3 regions of the Paenibacillus sp. S33 genome follow, and region 2 is predicted to be linked to each of the others. Evidence: a T-box and tRNA genes for the amino acid it is inferred to sense, from the RefSeq annotation. Region 2 holds a T-box; the other regions hold tRNA genes.
The links. A T-box is a leader RNA that pairs with one kind of tRNA and senses whether it is charged. The one in region 2 lies ahead of leuS (leucine--tRNA ligase), so its partner is inferred to be a tRNA-Leu.
Positions count from the first base shown of each region.

Region 1 (6,430 bases), 1.8 Mb from region 2:
CTTTTCCTTCATGACCTTAAACAGCAAAGAAATATACAAAGGTACGACTGGAATAGCCGAACTGGATTGTGTAACCAAAGCTTTATTCACAGAAACGTAAGCTTTTCCATGATGACGCTCCAGTTGCTTTGTTAAAGTATGTGCTGTAGCTTCCAAATCATTTTTAGCTTGGCCAATGGTTCCTTTACGATAGATAGCCTCCGTAATTTCGGGACCAATATACGAGTAAGCCAGTGTGGTTACCCCTTCAGCCAGCAGATCAGCTTCTTCCAACGCTTTTAGCCACAAGGACCAATCTTCGCCACCCATTACCGTGATGGTGTTCTCAATTTCCTCCTGCGTAGCCGGTTCTAGCGTAATTTCTGATACGACACCTGTATTCGTATTCACTGTTTTATTAGAAAAAGACTGTCCGATAGGCTTGAGAACGGAATTAAAGGTCTCACCTGTATCGGGATGTGTCCGTCGCGGTGAAGCGACACTATATACAATCAGGTCTACCTTGCCCAGCTTTTCCTTTACCAGCTTCAACGTCTCCTGCTTAATTTCATGAGAAAAAGCATCTCCATTAATGCTTTCTGCTATGTAGCCAGCTGCTCTGGCCGCTCTTTCAAAGGCTACCGTATTATACCAGCCTGCTGAAGCCGTGCGCCCCTCTGATGCGGGACGTTCATAGGATACCCCTATGGTGTCCGCTCCCAGACCGAAGCTCGCAGCAATACGAGAAGCCAGCCCGTATCCAGTAGATGCTCCGATCACAAGCACCTTTTTAGCTCCTTGTATTGATGTGCTGTCTTTGATGTAGTTGATCTGACGGTTAACATGAGCCGCGCATCCTGCAGGATGTGCAGTCGTACATATGAAACCACGGATTTTCGGTTTAATAATCATTGCAAGGGTCCCCCTACTTTAGCATTCATTTAATATGGATGGAATGGTTGTCCAGTCATAACTATATAGCAAATCAGCTTGCGGCTCAACATATAACCTAGCACTTGAAGGCAACCGAAGAAAACTACCGTAAACATCATAGTCTACAACGCTTTCTTACTCCACTATTCATTTTGAATCATTTTCTAACAACATCACATCTTCACCCTGCTGTTGTCTTATTTTGATATTAGCTCTCCCCCAAGAACACATTAAGTCAATAATTTCATTTGCTGTAATTCCATATTCCGTTATATAATACTCCACTTTTGGAGGCATTTGATTATACACATGTCTACCTATGATACCATCCTTTTCAAGTTCGCGAAGTTGCTGTATAAGAACCTTTTGAGAAATGCCTGAAATACTACGCTGTAATTCACTTGTCCTTTTTCTACCAGACATTAATAAACATATGATTAATGATTTCCATTTACCCCCGATGATCTCAAGTGTTGCTTCTATGCCTAAATTATATTGTTTCATAGTACCACCTCTTCAACGCTAAAAATAACAACGTTTATCTAATTAATTCTATAATCGCATATCTTCACTTTAAGTCCAATGCATACTTTCAAGTAACTATCTTACTTTATTGTGTGTATTTACTTTTTTTGAAGCATACAGAATAATAATAGAGCATCTACAAAGGCAAATATGTTACGTAAGAAAGGTGATTTATGATGAAAACTCTTGTGATTTTAGCTCATCCCAATATCGAAGATTCTAGAGTAAATAACAGATGGAAACGAGAATTACTTCAATATACCAATGAAATTACAATTCATGAGATCTATAAAGAGTATCCAAACTGGAGCATTGATGTTTTGAAAGAACAACAGCTACTTGAAGCATACGATAATGTCATATTTCAATTCCCTTTGTATTGGTATAGTTACCCTCCTTTATTAAAAAAGTGGTTCGATGATGTATTTACCCATGGATGGGCTTATGGTTCAAAGGGTGATAAGTTAAAAGGAAAGAAGCTAGGGATAGCCATGTCGATTGGCGATAAAAAAGAAAATTACTTACCTACTGGTTCCGTTTCTTTTACGGTAGATGAAGTTATAGCACCTTTTAAGGCAAGCGCAGTGCATGTTGGCGCCATAACATTACCCTATTTCGCTGTCTTCGGAGCCTCGTTTCAAGCAAGCGACGAAGACATTGATCAGAGTGCAAAAGACTATATTAAATATATATTTCAGTATAAATAAAATAGTTATAATGGTACGCGCATTTTAACCATATAAAAACAGGCTCTTGGTGGCATTCAGCCAATCCAAGAACCTGTAAATGTTAGGCTATGATGCGGTCGAGAGGACTCGAACCTCCACGGGGGGTTAGCCCACACGGACCTGAACCGTGCGCGTCTGCCAATTCCGCCACGACCGCATATTATGTATTCACACCGATGTTTTTCAATCACGGTAATTTAGATTATATCTTCCATAGAACATAAAATCAAGCTATTTTTATATTATATTTTCTATGAATCATTTCCGTAAATATAAGAAAATCACTGGATATCACAAACCAGATATGGTAAAATGGGTCCATCAGGAAAGGAGGTGCGTCAACATCAATAATCATATGTTGAGCGTATCCCTTACCCGGTCCGTTATTCTCTAATTTACAGAGTTGACGGAGGCGCGGGATACGGATCAAAGCTTTAAATAAGCGCCACGGGTAGAAAGACCGTCCTCGGACGGTCTTTTTTATTTCAGCATCATCTATAAGATTACATACTGCACTGTGAAAGAGGAGATACAATGTCGATTAGACCCGCAAGTGTGGAAGAGCTCAACGAGTTGGCAGCCATCTGGCTAGATGCTTCCATAGAAGCCCATCATTTTATTGCTCCGCAGTATTGGTCATCACAAGTTACCGAGATGGAAAACAGGTACCTTCCTCTCGCTCAAAACTACGTTATCATACAAGATGATCACAGCATTGGCGGCTTCGTTTCCATGTTGGATGGATACTTAGCAGCTCTGTTTATTCGTGTTGATTCTCAAAGAAAAGGCTATGGCAAGTTACTACTAGATTGGGTGAAGAAGCAACATAATGAGATTCAATTAAAGGTATACCAGTCGAACACGAAAGCATTTAACTTCTATACTAAAAATGGATTTACCATTCAAGCGGAATCTGTTGATACCGAAACTGACGAGAAAGAATTTGTAATGGTATGGACAAAACATGAACGATATTGAAGCACCATTAGCTATACAATCTTCTTATTTAACCCATAGACCTCGGTATATAAAATCTCTTTAAACGGAGCAAAATCCTGTTCAGCCAGCGTACCTGGATAGCTCATTATTTGAAGCCGCAGATCAGCCTGTCCTTCTCTTAAAGGAGGCTGTACATAGTCAAAATGGTTCAGATGAAATCCCAAACGTTCATAAAAACCAATTCTTCTCCGAGTCCACTCATCCACTGGTGGCTCAACCTCCAGTACTACCGGTTTACCGGACTGTGAAATAAACTTGCTCATAAGCTCTTTACCTAACCCGCCACCTCGTATAGCCGAATCTACGGCAATATGCTCTACAAACCGAAAATCTGTAAACTCCCATCCCGCCAAAAAAGCAATTGTTTGCCCTTGTTCGTCCTTTTGGGTAAGTAAACGATAACATGGATGATGAAGCAGAGCCCTCTGTGACTCAAATGTCCTGCATTCCGTTTCAGGAAAAGAAGCCTCCATAATCGCATATACTTGAGAGAATTCAAGTTCATTCATTTATACTTTCAACTCCTCTAACGTTAACTTGTTGGTCTACTAATGTCATTTACATTAGGGCTCTAACCCTTTAGACCTTGTTTAATTCCATAAGCGTCAGCAATATGTGTTCCAACAGCTCTGGAATGTCTTCCATCTGATCTTCGTTAATTTGTCTGGAAAATCGGAGTTCAATCCTGTTTTGGTATGTAGATGTCTTCTCTCCGTAAATCTGACTAAGCGTTTGTACCGGTCGAAGATCGGGCTTCCAAATTTCGGTCAGTATATTTTCAATCCGGCTGCATTGTGACTCAATTTCACGAATTTCCATGTAAAAACTCAGCAACAAGACACATCCCGGAATTTGATCTTTGATTTCCAAAATTTCCGCAGCCAAGTTGTTTAAATCTGCCTTCAGTTGAATCTCTGCTGTCACACTCGGGTGTTCTCTCAGTCTGAATTGGACAGCAAATTCACGTGACATCACAGACATTTCCAATCTGTCGATTCGCTGCGTAATGTCAATACGTGAATCTAGATTATCCAGATCGTATACTGTATTTTCCATGGCCACTTTTAAATTATCAAAAACCGTCGGATCGAACATTTTTTTCACCTCTACTTATCATCCATTCATTAAGTCCACATTTAAATATATTACCAATTTATTCATTATATCATACGTGTCTCGCTCTAAGAATTCAACGTATAAAAAGGAACCTCTAGTTTCTACTTCTGATGCATTGAAAAATATGCTCTGGCTACAAAATGTTCTATTACATTTATTTTTTGATAAATATTCCTTTTTTATATTCCATTTATCTGGCAAATAATATACAATAGTTCAGAAAATATTACTTTACTAATATATTCATATAAATGAATATAATCAAAAAAAGATCTGCTACAATTGGGCAATAAAATACGTTGCTTCTCATCTCAAATAAAGAGCCACGTCCCTGTCTCCAGGTGCGCGGCTCTTTTGTAGTTCAGATTATCCATTATCCATTCGTGACACTCAGTTCATCAAATTCTGTCTATTTTACGATAAACGCGAGCTAAATCCCGAGTAGGAGAACTTGTCGGATCACCTTGCCTTATCCACTTTTCTACCTCTTGTTCCATTTCACTCATCAAGTCTATATTTAATAGTTCTCAATTAAATAGGTATATCTACTTCATGTGTCTAACCCATAAAAAAACTCCTTAGGCTTTACTTAGAAAGGACAAAAAATGAAACTTTGTAACAAAATGTTCTAATATATTCATTTTATTGATAAATACCCCTTTTTATTATTCCAATTTCCTGGTAAATGATATACAATTAGTTCGGACATAATTACTAATATATTCATATAAATGAATATAAATCCCAAAAAAGAAAGGACTCTTATTCATGAAAAAAACGTTGTTAGCTTCATTAGGTCTTACACTTATGCTGAGTACTACTGCCAGTATCGCTTTAGCCGAAGAAGCAAATTCTGTACCCGCAGCAAAGGAATCAACACTTGCCTCTGCACTTGAATATAATGAACAGGAGCCAAATGATTGGTTTGAGCAAGCTAACTATTATTTTATTGGTGATGCTGTCATTGGAACCCTTGGTAAAGAGGGGGTGCCCGGAGTCTGGGAAGCCATTGACGTATTTAAATTTAAGGCTTTTGAAGCTCAAAAAGTTCATTTTACAATTCAGGGAGACAGATATTCTGATTCCTGGTTGGAAATGACTGTTTACGATAGTACTGGTAATAAAATTAAACGTTCAAGAGACGGTAACTATTTTTTAGATGTAGAACTTGAAAAAGGTAAGGAATACTACCTAATCGTCGATGCGCCAGGACTTCAACCTTACACAGGAAATACATTCTTTTATAAAGTTTCTTCTGAAGCTATTTAAAATTATGTAACTTACTTAGTAGTTTAAAAAATCAATAAAACATAACTACGCCAAAAAAGCCTCGACCCTTTCTTAAGGGGCGAGGCTTTTGTAGTTCAGTCATTCTATTCGGTGCACCCAGTTCTTTTACCCCTGTGTAAGTCTTACGACAAACGTGAGCTAAAGTCCTCGTAGGAGAACTGACGGATTACCTTGATGCCTTCTTCGTCGTTGTAGCTGGCGATGGCTGGCAGGTTGACTCCGTTGAACATGTGGTTTTTGACCATCGTGTAATGGGCCATGTCGCAGAATACAAGCTTGTCTCCCGGCTTCAGTGGCTCTTTAAAGGAATAGTCTCCAATCACATCTCCAGCCAAGCACGTAAGTCCACCAAGTCTGTAGGTGTAAGCATACTCGCCAGGCTGGCCTGCATCGATGATATTTGGGCGATATGGCATAGCCAGCACGTCAGGCATATGACATTCAGCCGAAGTATCCAGAATGGCAATATCCATTCCGTTTTTCATCGTATCCAATACGGTTGCCACCAGATATCCAGTATTCAAAGCAATAGCTTCGCCTGGCTCCAGATAAACCTGCACACCATATTTATCCTGAAAATATTGAATACAGCGTACCAGCGTGTCCAGATCATAGTCTTCTCTGGTAATATGGTGACCGCCGCCGAAATTGAGCCATTTCATGTTCTTAATGTATGGCCCGAATTTCTCATCCACGACTTTAATGGTGCGCTCTAGCGTATCTGAATTCTGTTCACACATCGTATGAAAATGAATACCGTCCACGCCATCCAGATCCTCAGGTCTAAAGTTAGCCAGGGTCACACCCATTCTGGAGTTGTTGTAGCAAGGATCATACAGCGGCGTTTCGATTTCCGAATA
Region 1 is NZ_JBSIEZ010000001.1:1,883,173-1,889,602, reverse strand. It holds gene fabV (enoyl-ACP reductase FabV) at 1-891, opposite strand, end outside; gene ACWGXJ_RS08930 (winged helix-turn-helix transcriptional regulator) at 1,060-1,416, opposite strand; gene ACWGXJ_RS08925 (NAD(P)H-dependent oxidoreductase) at 1,614-2,144, shown strand; tRNA gene ACWGXJ_RS08920 (tRNA-Leu) at 2,238-2,322, opposite strand; gene ACWGXJ_RS08915 (N-acetyltransferase) at 2,700-3,143, shown strand; gene ACWGXJ_RS08910 (GNAT family N-acetyltransferase) at 3,155-3,673, opposite strand; gene ACWGXJ_RS08905 (hypothetical protein) at 3,744-4,259, opposite strand; gene ACWGXJ_RS08900 (hypothetical protein) at 5,049-5,549, shown strand; gene nspC (carboxynorspermidine decarboxylase) at 5,693-6,430, opposite strand, start outside.
Region 1: it encodes a tRNA-Leu, which carries the amino acid that the T-box ahead of leuS (leucine--tRNA ligase) is inferred to sense. The anticodon was not compared.

Region 2 (6,430 bases):
AGGACAAGGTACTGCTGGCGGATATGCCGGTGGTGGATATTTCGTCGACGGATATTCGAGAGCGTGCTGCGGAAGGGCGCACTATCCGTTATCTTGTGCCAGATCGTGTGCATGACTATATTACAAGGGGCTGTTTGTATGAAGTACAGCCGTGAGCAATTAATGGAAGCCGTATCTGGTCAAATGCCTGAAAAGCGCTGGAAGCACACACTAGGTGTTATGCATACCTCAGTGGAGCTTGCGAAGCGCTATGGAGCAGATCCGGATAAGGCAGAACTGGCGGCTATTTTGCATGATGTAGCAAAATATTGGCCTGTTCAGCAGATGGAAGAGGTGATTCGCAGTCATCCCGAATGTGATCAGGAGCTTTTGGAACATGACAAGCAGCTCTGGCATTCAGAGGTAGGATACTGCGTTGCAGCAAGAGATTACGGAGTGGATGATCCGGAAATAAGGAATGCGATTCGCTGGCATACGTCAGGACGCGTAGGTATGAGCCTGCTGGATAAAGTCGTGTGTCTCGCTGATTACATCGAACCGGGACGGGATTTTCCGGGGGTTGAGCATATCCGTAAACAGGCAAAGAAAAGCTTGGAGCAGGGCCTTATCGCTGGATTCGACTCCACGATTTCATTGTTGCTGGAAAAGAAAAAGGTTATTTTTCCACTAACAGTCTTGTCGCGTAATGACTTGATTCAACAACTAAAACAGAGAAAAACGGAGGTTCATGAATGACCCTAACTAATGAGCAATTAATGCAAACAGCGGTTGATGCTGCAAATGATAAAAAGGCAATGAATGTTGTCGCACTGGATTTGCGGGGAGTATCACTAGTAGCTGATTATTTTGTCATCTGCCACGGTAATTCGGATACACAGGTACAGGCGATTGCAACAGAAATTCGCAAACGCGCTCATGATGAAGGTGTAACCATCAAAGGAATCGAAGGAATGGATTCCGCCCGTTGGGTTCTAATGGATTTGGGGGATGTCGTAGTGCATGTCTTCCATCGCGACGAGCGCGAATACTATAACATTGAACGACTCTGGTCGGATGCTAAGGTTGTGGAAAAGGTATGAGTTTGATCGCTGGTACTTATGTCACCATTATGGTGGATCGTGAGGTATCTCCTTTCGGCTACTTTCTCACTGTTGGTGAGCAGGATGTGCTGCTGCATTATACGGAGCTGACACGTGAAATTGAAGTTGGTGAACGGTTGGAGGTATTTATTTTTCACGATACAGAGGACCGCTTGGCCGCAACTATGAAAAAGCCGTTCTTGTCGTTGGGCGAAATGGCAAAGCTTGAGGTGGCCGATGTGCATCCGCGTTTGGGTTGTTTCCTAGAGATGGGATTGGGTCGTCAGCTTTTGCTGCCGATTCGTGAGTTGCCAGAAAACCGAGATTTACATCCGCAGGTGGGCGACTACGTATATGCCATTATGGAGCATGACAAGCAAGGTAGACTGCGGGCTAAGCTGGCAGGGGAACAGGAGCTTGCTCCGTTGTGCTTTCACGCCCCTGATTCGTGGCTGAATACGTGGGTGCAGGCGACGGTGTACAAGCCGCTTCAAATGGGCACGTTCGTTCTGGTGGACGGAGGTGTGCTTGGTTTTGGTGCGATTGGGATGATTCACTCCTCGGAACGCAACCGGATGCTTCGCTTGGGCGAAGAGGTCAAGGTACGGGTCACACTTGTTCGCGAAGACGGTCGGGTCAATCTGGCGATGTCGCCACGCAAGGAAGTAGGCCGTGATGAGGATGCAGATCGATTGATTGCTTTTCTGAAAGAGCGTCCGGGTGGCGGCATGCCTTACTCCGACGCAACGCCGCCGGATATTATCAAGCAACGGTTTGGTATTAGTAAATCCGCCTTCAAGCGTGCGATGGGCAAGCTGATGAAGGAAGGAATGGTTACACAAAAGGAAAACTGGACCTACCTGGTGGAGAAAATGCCGAAACCGAAGGACGGGAATGGGGAATAAAAATGGCTTCTTACCGGAAGTTTGCCTATGTGTATGATGAGCTGATGCAGGACATGCCGTACCCGGACTGGTTACGCTTTGCACGGCAGGCTTGGGATCAGTACGGTATGCCGCATACGGTGGCTGAGCTGGGCTGTGGAACGGGTTCGATTACGATTCCCCTAGTTAACTCGGGCTTCGAAGTGTCTGGAATCGACTTATCCTCTGACATGCTGGCAGTAGCCCGTCGCAAAATGGAAACCACTCCCCAGGGACAGCGATTGTTTCGTGAGGGAAGCGTTCGCTGGATACAGCAAGATATGAGAGAATGGGTTTTACCCGAGCCTGTGGATTCTGTAATTTCTTTTTGCGATTGTCTGAATTACTTGTTGGAGGAAGAAGATATAATTTCTACTTTTCGTAGAACTCATGCTGGTCTGAAGCCTGGCGGAACCTTCTTGTTCGATGTACATCATCCGCAGACGTTTTTACGTTATGATGAAGAGCAGCCATTCGTACTGGATGATCGCTCTATCTCATATATCTGGACATGTGCGTTGGACACTCCACGTTGTGAAATTGAGCATCATCTTAGTATCTTTGCAAAAGCAGAACATGAAGGACGCGATCTGTATCAGCGTTTCGAGGAAATTCATGTACAGCGTGCCTATGATCCAGATTGGATGAAGGCAGAATTGTCCAAAGCAGGTTTTCGTGATGTGAAGGTATATGCGGATTTTGAATGGGTAGAAGCAGAAGGTGACGCGGCGAGACTGTTTTATGTTGCTGTAAAATAGTGAAGACTCATTGAGCAAATTTAGGAAAAGAAAGACGCTTTTCATGATGACATGAAGGGCGTCTTTTTGCACTTATATATTCACTTTATAGTTCAACTGAAGCTCATCACCCGGTACACCCCGAATACCCCAGTTCTGTTTAGGCGTTTCAAATATAGTAATCTCAAGATCCTGTGGAGCAATGCCAAAATGGTCCGTAATTCGTTGGAATAACAGCTGGATGAGCTGCTTCTTAGCTTCTGTCGTTCTGCCTTCAAAGATACTGATTTCAATAATGGTGTACGCCTCAGAGCGACCATCGGCATATATAAAGTCTTCCTGATCCATAGGAAAAAAACGATGAAACCTCTTGTCTGGAGGATATTTGAACGCATCCACCACAGCAGAATGAATCACCTCTGAAAGCTGCTTTTTGATTGGATTTAAAGCTTCTTTTATTCCGAAAATTTTAATCTGTGCCATGTCTCAGCTCACCTTTCTTATCTCAACTCAACTCAATTGCATCAATTTAATTCGAAGTTATTATAAAACATTCGTATGCATGTGTCATGAACAATTAGTATGAAGAGGGTCTTTAACACCAAAGCTAGTCCTTATTTGACTTTTTTCGCGGTTTTCAATATAATAGTGCCATTATTAACGGTTAAACAATCGCTGATGAGGAATAGTAGCTTTGTCTGGACATATAGAGAGCCGGCGGGTGGTGCAAGCCGGTTGACAGCGCAAAGTGAACTCGCCTCGGAGATATGCGTCCAACGCAGGAACGCCTTTACAGGTGCTTGTATCCTGTTATTAACCCGCATCGGATCACCTCCGTTATCAGGTGCAAAGGGAGTAGAACGCGAAGAACGCTTTCTGCTAACTAGGGTGGTACCACGGGAATATAACCTCTCGTCCCTAGCGCTGACACGCTACGGGATGCAGAGGTTTTTTTGTTGCATACCGTTTGAGGAGGAAAAGACAATGACAGACACACAGCCGAAGCACGGCTATCAACCGCAAAGTATTGAACCAAAATGGCAGAAATATTGGGATGAGAACAAGACGTTCCGCACCGGGGAAGAGCCGGGCAAACCGAAGTTTTATGCTTTGGATATGTTTCCGTACCCATCTGGAGCCGGCCTGCATGTAGGCCACCCAGAGGGCTACACAGCTACGGATATTGTTTCACGTTATAAAAGAATGCGCGGCTACAACGTACTGCATCCGATGGGTTGGGACGCCTTCGGTCTGCCTGCCGAGCAGCATGCGCTGGATACAGGGGAGCACCCACGCGAAATTACGGTGAAAAACGTAAATAACTTCCGCCGTCAAATCAAATCGCTCGGCTTCTCCTACGACTGGGATCGTGAAATCAGCACGACGGACCCTGATTACTACAAATGGACACAGTGGATCTTCATCCAGCTGTACAAGCGCGGCCTTGCATATGTAGCTGAAGTACCCGTGAACTGGTGCCCAGCGCTGGGAACAGTGCTGGCGAATGAAGAAGTTATTGACGGCAAGAGTGAGCGTGGCGGTCATCCGGTCGTCCGTAAACCAATGCGTCAATGGATGCTGAAAATTACGGAATACGCGGATCGTCTGCTGGATGATCTGGAGGAACTGGATTGGTCTGAGAGTATTAAGGATATGCAGCGGAACTGGATCGGTAAGTCTACCGGGGCAGAGGTTCGTTTTCCAATTGAAGGCTATGACGAGCAACTCACAGTATTTACAACCCGCCCAGATACACTGTTCGGCGCAAGCTACTGTGTGCTGGCACCAGAGCAGGAATTAGTGGATATTATCACTACGCCTGAGCAAAAGGATGCTGTACAACAGTACCGTGAACAAGCTGCTCGTAAAAGCGATCTGGAGCGTACGGATCTGGCCAAGGATAAAACAGGCGTATTTACAGGAGCTTATGCAGTGAACCCGGTGAACGGCGAAAAGTTGCCGATCTGGATTGCTGACTATGTACTGGCAGGCTACGGAACTGGAGCGATTATGGCTGTACCTGCTCACGATACGCGTGACTGGGAATTTGCCAAGCAATTCGGATTGAATATCATTGAGGTTGTCCAAGGTGGAGATGTGGCTAATGAGCCATATACTGAGGATGGACCGCACGTCAATTCAGGCCCGCTGAATGGACTTACCAACGAGGAAGCGATTCCGAAGATGATTGAATGGCTGGAAGCCGAGGGCAAAGGACACGGCAAAGTCACCTACCGCCTGCGTGACTGGCTGTTCAGCCGTCAACGCTATTGGGGCGAGCCGATTCCGGTAATTCATCTGGAGGATGGAACGATCAAAACGGTTCCTGAGGACCAACTTCCGCTCGTACTGCCGGAGATGGACAATATCAAGCCTTCAGGTACAGGTGAATCCCCGCTGGCGAACGCAACAGATTGGGTGGAAACCATTGATCCTGAGACAGGTATGAAAGCACGTCGCGAGACGAATACAATGCCGCAATGGGCAGGAAGTTGCTGGTATTACCTGCGCTTTATTGATCCGAAAAATGACAAAGAGCTTGTATCCAAAGAGAAACAACGTGAATGGATGCCTGTTGATTTGTATATTGGCGGAGCGGAACATGCGGTTCTTCACTTGCTGTATGCCCGTTTCTGGCATAAGGTACTGTATGATATCGGCGTAGTGGAAACGAAAGAGCCTTTTTATAAGCTGGTCAACCAGGGTATGATTTTGGGCAACAACAATGAAAAAATGAGTAAATCACGCGGTAATGTCATTAATCCTGATGATATTGTCAATACATTTGGCGCCGATACGCTGCGTATTTATGAGATGTTTATGGGGCCGCTGGAAGCGACCAAGCCATGGAATGAGAATGGGGTAGAGGGAGCACATCGTTTTCTGTCCCGCGTATGGCGCCTGTTTGTTTCCGAGGATGGTAGCCTGAACGATAAAATTACAAATGACGGCGGTAGCGATGAGTTCAATCGTACTTGGCATAAGACGCTGAAAAAAGTAACCGAAGATCTGGATGCGCTGCGCTTCAATACAGCGATCAGCCAGCTGATGATCTTCACCAACGATGCATACAAAGCAGACCTTCTGCCGCGTGCAGCAATGGAAAACTTCGTGCAAATGCTGTCGCCGCTTGCACCCCATCTGGCTGAGGAATTGTGGCAGCTGCTGGGGCACAATGATAGCATTACCTACGCGGCTTGGCCTGCTTATGATGAAGCATGGACGGTGGACGCCGAAGTGGAAATTGTTGTGCAAGTGAATGGTAAAATTGTGCAGCGTGCAACGATTGCCAAGGATCTTGATGCTAAAGCGATGGAGGCATTCGCTGTGTCGTTGGACAATGTTCAGCAGGCACTGGCCGGCAAAACGATCCGCAAGGTAATTGCTGTTCCAGGTAAGCTGGTTAATATTGTTGCCGGTTAATCGGCTTTAAGCCGAAGGAGACATCTACCTTTTGCATGTCCTCTTCATACTTGTTGTGCGTGGCCTGTATCAGCTCGGGAAAGACGCTATGCAGGCTGATGTCCAACAATGCGAGAGCTTCGGCGGTAATACCTCCGGGAACCGCCACTCTGGCCTGTAACTCGGCTGGTGTCATCCCGCCTTCCGTGAGCAGCTTTCCAGTGCCGATGATCATTTCACCGGCCAGGGCGCATAGCTCCGTACGGTCTATACCTGTAGCTTGAACTGC
Region 2 is NZ_JBSIEZ010000001.1:3,727,559-3,733,988, reverse strand. It holds gene nadD (nicotinate-nucleotide adenylyltransferase) at 1-155, shown strand, start outside; gene yqeK (bis(5'-nucleosyl)-tetraphosphatase (symmetrical) YqeK) at 139-735, shown strand; gene rsfS (ribosome silencing factor) at 732-1,079, shown strand; gene ACWGXJ_RS16940 (CvfB family protein) at 1,076-1,984, shown strand; gene ACWGXJ_RS16935 (class I SAM-dependent DNA methyltransferase) at 1,987-2,760, shown strand; gene ACWGXJ_RS16930 (tautomerase family protein) at 2,833-3,222, opposite strand; T-box leader at 3,406-3,662, shown strand; gene leuS (leucine--tRNA ligase) at 3,724-6,162, shown strand; gene comER (late competence protein ComER) at 6,143-6,430, opposite strand, start outside.

Region 3 (6,430 bases), 2.3 Mb from region 2:
TCGATGTTCAGAATTGCAGCAACTTGTTTTCTGTACCTTTGTGCTTTGCGGGTGCCGTGAATCAGATTGGACAAGCGTGAAGGCGGAATATTGTGTGTCTCACAAAATGTTTTCTGATCCAGTCGAAGTTCGACAAGCCGTTGTTTGATGGCCCACCCGAAGGAGGTGACAGGCATTTTGTTGTTCAAGAGAAATCGCCCCTTACGGATTCTTGCGGAATAATTGGTGTGTTATAATAATCATCAGTAAACATGTTAGAATTAACCATCTGAAACTATGATACACTTTTATACGTGTTTTTACAATCGCAAATACGTTATTTTGTTGAATTAATTACTTAATTAAGTGCTAGGTGGTTCTGATAACCCGTCTAGAGTCTACTAATAGTGTGAATTTCGATTATGTGTGAATAAAAAACACTCTGCCACCTGAGGAAAGGGACAGAGTGTTTTTGGTGTTGCTGCCAGATTGGTGAAGCGACGCATCAGGGGGATGCTGGAAGGCGTTTGAATAGACCTGAGGAGGAAAACAGTCTAGGCTCATCCAATTGGCTATTATGGCTCATATAAAGCGGTAGAGTGATGTAGGAGTTGCACCAATGTCTGTGAAGAAAGCGACGCTGAAATGTGGTTGGCTCAGGTTCGTTAAGCTTCTTCCATGCGGAGAGCAGCTCGCTGGTCATACGCTCCATAAAAGGGTTCTTTTCCTCATAGGGAGGATTGAGTAGTTTGAAGGCATCTTCCACACAGAAGGACACCGCTGCGCCAAGATAGCCGTGCATGGTCTGTTCTACATCGTTTCCGAGGAGGAAGTTAATCCAGGTGTGAACGGTAGCGAGTGTGCCAATTGCATTGTATTGAATGAGTATAGATTCCAACTGGTCAAATTCAAGCCAAGGATAAAGAGCCTTAGCGAGCTTAAGTAGACGCTGACCGGATAGACGCAACTCCTTCACATGCTGCAAGGAGGGACGTTGGGTATGCAGCATCTTATCAATGAGAGCGATTCGCCAACCGTCATTCTGCTGGATGGCGACATACAGACTTTTGATAGCCATGCCGTCAACGGTTGTAAATTGAGGATACAAATCATCCAGCATGTAATGTTCCAGATCTTGTAGACTGTTCAAATGTCCGTTGCGGAATAGTTTCTCCAGTCCGTTAAAACGGGTGAAGCCACCAACAGGTAGGGAAGGGTCCAACAATAATGCATAGTTCAGCAAACGGTTGCCTTTATGCAGGGCGGTTCGCCTCCTCGAAGTGAATCCTTATGTTATATTATTTCACTCTTTACTTAGGGATAACGAAAAAATTCGAAATGTATGTAATATATTTTTACATTTTAGTAGCCCTTTTGTCAAATTAAATATTATTATCGCTCATATATGTTAGGTAAAATAACATATAAAATAATTATTATATTTGTGTTTACAAATAGTTGATGAGAGAGTATAATAAATCTGTTGCCTCAATACATTATGATTTGCGGTCGTGGTGGAATGGCAGACACGCTATCTTGAGGGGGTAGTGGGCGTACGCCCGTGGAGGTTCGAGTCCTCTCGACCGCATTATATGCAAGACCTAGTTGAAAAAGCATCCTGACACGGTTTACGTGAAGGGATGCTTTTTTTGTTTTAATAACTGTGATAAAGAAGAATATCAGTTTTGCTGCAAAAGCTTCTCTATATCTCCCGCCAGCTTATCTGGAGTGGTTTGCGGTGCATAGCGCTTAAATACGTTACCTTCTCGTGTAATTAAGAATTTAGTAAAATTCCATTTGATCGCTTTGGACCCTAATACCCCCGGAGCTGTTTGGGTCAGGTAGCGAAATAAGGGGTGCGCTTGATCGCCATTGACATCTGTCTTGGCGAACATCGGAAAGGTAACACCATAATTGATCTGGCAAAACTCGGAAATCTCCTCGCTGGAACCTGGCTCTTGTTTGGCGAATTGGTTGCTGGGAAATCCTAAAATTTCGAGCCCCAGTTCATGGTACTGGTCATATAGCTCTTGTAACGCTTTGTATTGGGGGGTTAACCCGCATTTGCTGGCTGTGTTCACAATAAGCAGAACATTCCCTTTATATGTGGATAACGGAATTGGTTTCCCTTGCAGGGTTTGCGCATCATATTCATAAACGGTCATAGTATCTCTCCTTATTCAATATTCAGCAATTAAATTGTAAGCAATTCAAAGTAAGGTTGCAAGTCTGGAAAAGCTGTATTAAGCCTTTAGCCGCTGTAAAATCGTATTTTGTTCAAAACAGTAAATCGCATTGCAAATGGAGCGAATTAAGGTGTTTCTTCTTATAAAAGCGGGTTCAATCGGTGTTTAGCTGGTACATATAGCGTATTTTCTTCTCTTTTTACAAAAAAAGGCCAAAAACGCTCTACCCTACGCCAATATTGACATGCTTGTCATTTTCGAAAAGGGATGAAAAACAGAGATTGAGTGAGCTGTGAGAAGCATAGTTGCATTGTAAGCGTTATTATTAATCTTCTATGCTCTAAAGGCCGATTTATAACCCCGCAGTTGAGCTTTACAGTCTTCCATGCGCGGGTGTATGATTCAAGACGTAATTTCAAATTAACTTGAATGAAGCAACAACGAAATGTCTATAGCGCTGAATTTTGCAGTTGCAAAAGCGGGGGAACCAATCGAGACTGTACGGCTTGCCGTGGGTCTCATGGGGTGAATTTTCCGGTCAAGTGCCAGAAATAGGGCGACTCTCACGTCCGAATCCGACAGCTAACCTCGTAAGCGTACAGGGAGAGGCAACAAACCGCCGTGTGCAGCCATGGTTTATTTTATCATGGATATGTCAGAAGCCGGAGGAAAGCCTTTTTCCTTCGGCTTCTTTTTGTTGTCTTTTTATACCGGGAGAGGAGCTACTGATGGAAGGTCGGTTAATTATTGTCACTGCACCGAATGAAGCGGGCAGAAGTTTTGTGAAATTGCTTATTTTCAAAAAATTGGCGTTTGCAGTTCTGACGAATAGCGCCCAGGAGGAACGACAGCTCAAAAAAATGGGTGTGGAGCACATTGTCCGCATCAATACCATGCAAGCGGGAAAATGGAATTTTCCAAAAAAAGAAATTGGTAGTGTGTATTTGTTCGAGAACAGCTTGAATCTGACTTGCCGTTTCCTGCAAATATGTCGGCCGCTAACATCGGAATCGATCTATGTTATTACGCACGGCTGTAATCCACAAGGAATTTATCGAGGATTGGGAGCGGACCATGTGATCTACACATTGAACGGAGAGGTGGGTTTTCTGCTGAACGGATAAGCACTTATAACATAGTTGTTTTATGATTTTATGATGAAATAAGAATGGCGATCTGAGGACCGATACGGAGGGTATGAACATGATGGATATATACATGCTGCTCGTCATGGCTGTGAGTTATGGAGTGATACTGCTGTTTGTACGCTGGTGTGATGCGCAGACCTCTAAAGGAGGACGAAGAGGATGATCGTTATACTTGGGCTTACGGCTATTGTGTTTATGTATTTAATCTACGCACTCCTGAACCCTGAAAAGTTCTAGTCACTGGTAGGGATAGAGCGGGCGGGAACAACAGATCTGAACATTAAAGCATCATAGGTAGCAGGTTTTCGCAAACGTGTGCACACAATTGGTGCTCTGGAAGCAGGCCTGTTGTTCCAAACGCAGGAGCATTTTGAAGGAGGAATAAAGGATGGAGCTGCTTCAAATTGGAATTGTGATCGTTATATTGCTGCTCTTGGTAAAGCCAATGGGTACATATATGTATCATGTATTCTCGAATGAACCCAATCGGACGGATCGGATTTTTGGCAGAACAGAAAAGCTGATTTATAAGGTAGTAGGCTTGAAGAAAGTGGAGAGCATGCGTTGGACTACGTATGTTATGAGTTTCATTGCTACGAACGCCGTGCTTGTGGCAATCAGCTACTTGCTGTTGCGTTTACAGGGAATGCTTCCCGGTAATCCGGCTGGAAACAGTAATATGGAAGCATCACTAGCTTTTAATACGGTAATCAGCTTTATGACGAATACGAATCTCCAACATTATAGCGGAGAAAGCGGGCTTACGTATCTGACACAGATGGCGTTCGTCACGATGATGATGTTCACTTCGGCTGCTTCCGGTTTTGCGGTTGCTGCGGCTTTTATGAGAGGATTGACGCGGCGCGGTGAAGGAATGGGCAATTTCTTTCAAGATTTTATTAAAGCCATTATAAGAATTTTCCTGCCGCTGGCCTTTGTGCTTACGCTGGTGCTGGTTGGATTGAAGGTACCCCAGACGCTACAGCCTACGGCGGATATTACGACGCTGAGCGGAACACAGCAGCAGATTTCTATGGGACCCATTGCTTCTCTGGAGTCCATCAAGCATTTGGGGACAAACGGGGGGGGTTATGCGGGAGCTAACTCTGCGCACCCTTTTGAAAATCCAAGTCCTTGGACGAACGTGCTGGAAATTTTGGCAATGTGGGTAATGCCGGCTTCGTTGCCGTATACCTTTGGATTGTTTGCCCGTAATCGTAAGCAGGGCTGGATTATTTTTAGCTCCATGATGGTATTGTTTCTTATTTTTCTATCCATTACGTATGTGTCTGAAAAGACAGGTAATCCGTTAATCCAGACACTGGGTGTGGATGCTTCTCAGGGAAGCATGGAAGGGAAAGAGGTTCGTTTCGGCATTGGACAATCGGCATTATTCACTGCGGTCACAACAGCGGCAACGACAGGTTCAGTCAATAATATGCATGATACACTAACCCCACTGGGTGGTATGGCTGCTTTGGGAGAAATGATGCTAAACGTCATTTTTGGCGGCAAGGGTGTCGGACTGATGAATATGCTGATGTATGCGATTCTGGGTGTGTTTATATGCGGACTGATGGTCGGGAGAACTCCGGAATTTATGGGGAGGAAAATTGAAGGCAAGGAAATGAAGCTGATCGCGATTGCCATTTTGGTACATCCGTTTCTCATTCTCGCCCCAACTGCACTTGCATTTATGAGTCATTGGGGATACGATGCGGTCACGAACCCTGGCTATCACGGGTTGACTCAGGTGCTCTATGAATATGCGTCATCTGCCGCAAATAACGGTTCGGGATTTGAAGGCCTTTCGGATAACAATGTATTCTGGAACATGACGACGGGGATGGTTATGTTCTTCGGCCGATATGTATCTATGATTGCATTGTTGGCTGTGGCGGCTTCGTTGAATGCCAAAGCACCGACTCCGGTGACGACGGGGACACTGCGCACGGACAACAAGTTATTTGGAGCCATTCTGATCGGGGTCGTGCTGCTGATTGGTGCGTTGACCTTTTTACCCGTCATCGTATTGGGACCTGTTGCTGAATTTTTGACCATGTGAAGAAGAAAATGAGAATGGATGAACGGGGTGTTTGATCATGAAGGAACAACGCAAACACATGCTGGACAGAAGCATCTTGAAGCATGCGATCAAGGATAGCTTTATAAAATTAAATCCGATGATTATGATGAAAAATCCTGTCATGTTCGTCGTGGAGATCGGTACATTGGTCGTGCTGCTCATGTTACTGTTTCCTGGTTATTTTGGAACTGGTAAGGAAATGGGCTTTAACCTGGCCGTGTTTGTTATTCTGTTGTTTACGTTGCTTTTTGCTAATTTTGCCGAAGCGCTCGCAGAGGGGCGGGGTAAGGCACAAGCTGCCTCTTTAAAAAAATCCAAGCAGGATACACAAGCTAACAAGCTCATCGGAAATGACATTCAGGTGGTTAGCTCAACCGAATTGCGTAAGGGGGACGTGGTTATTGTCTCCCAAGGCGAGATGATTCCAAGCGATGGTGAGGTCATTGAAGGTCTGGCTTCGGTGGATGAATCTGCAATTACGGGAGAATCGGCTCCGGTCATCAAGGAATCGGGTGGTGATTTTTGCTCGGTAACCGGCGGGACGCGGGTAGTCAGTGACCGGATTAAGGTGCGAATTACGACAGAGCCGGGCGAGACATTTATTGATAAAATGATTTCGCTCGTGGAAGGCGCACAGCGGCAAAAAACGCCGAATGAGATTGCACTGAACACTTTGTTGATTAGCTTGACGATTATTTTTCTAATTGTGGTGGTTACGCTAGCGCCGATTGCCCGTCATTTTAACATTGATTTGCCTGTTCCTGTGCTGATTTCGTTGCTAGTCTGTCTGATTCCGACTACGATTGGAGGACTGCTGTCAGCTATCGGGATTGCCGGTATGGACCGGGTCACCCAGTTTAACGTACTGGCCATGTCAGGCAAGGCGGTAGAAGCTTCTGGGGATATCAACACGATGATTCTGGATAAAACAGGTACAATCACCTTCGGGAACCGAATGGCGAGCGAATTCGTGCCTGTGGAGGGCGTGGAGAAGGCAGAGTTAGTGAAGTGGGCAGCGATTAGCTCTATGA
Region 3 is NZ_JBSIEZ010000001.1:1,459,123-1,465,552, forward strand. It holds gene ACWGXJ_RS06825 (Rha family transcriptional regulator) at 1-188, opposite strand, end outside; gene ACWGXJ_RS06830 (urease accessory protein UreF) at 485-1,222, opposite strand; tRNA gene ACWGXJ_RS06835 (tRNA-Leu) at 1,485-1,567, shown strand; gene ACWGXJ_RS06840 (glutathione peroxidase) at 1,659-2,144, opposite strand; cyclic di-AMP (ydaO/yuaA leader) riboswitch at 2,611-2,778, shown strand; gene ACWGXJ_RS06845 (hypothetical protein) at 2,894-3,289, shown strand; gene ACWGXJ_RS06850 (potassium-transporting ATPase subunit F) at 3,473-3,550, shown strand; gene kdpA (potassium-transporting ATPase subunit KdpA) at 3,702-5,378, shown strand; gene kdpB (potassium-transporting ATPase subunit KdpB) at 5,416-6,430, shown strand, end outside.
Region 3: it encodes a tRNA-Leu, which carries the amino acid that the T-box ahead of leuS (leucine--tRNA ligase) is inferred to sense. The anticodon was not compared.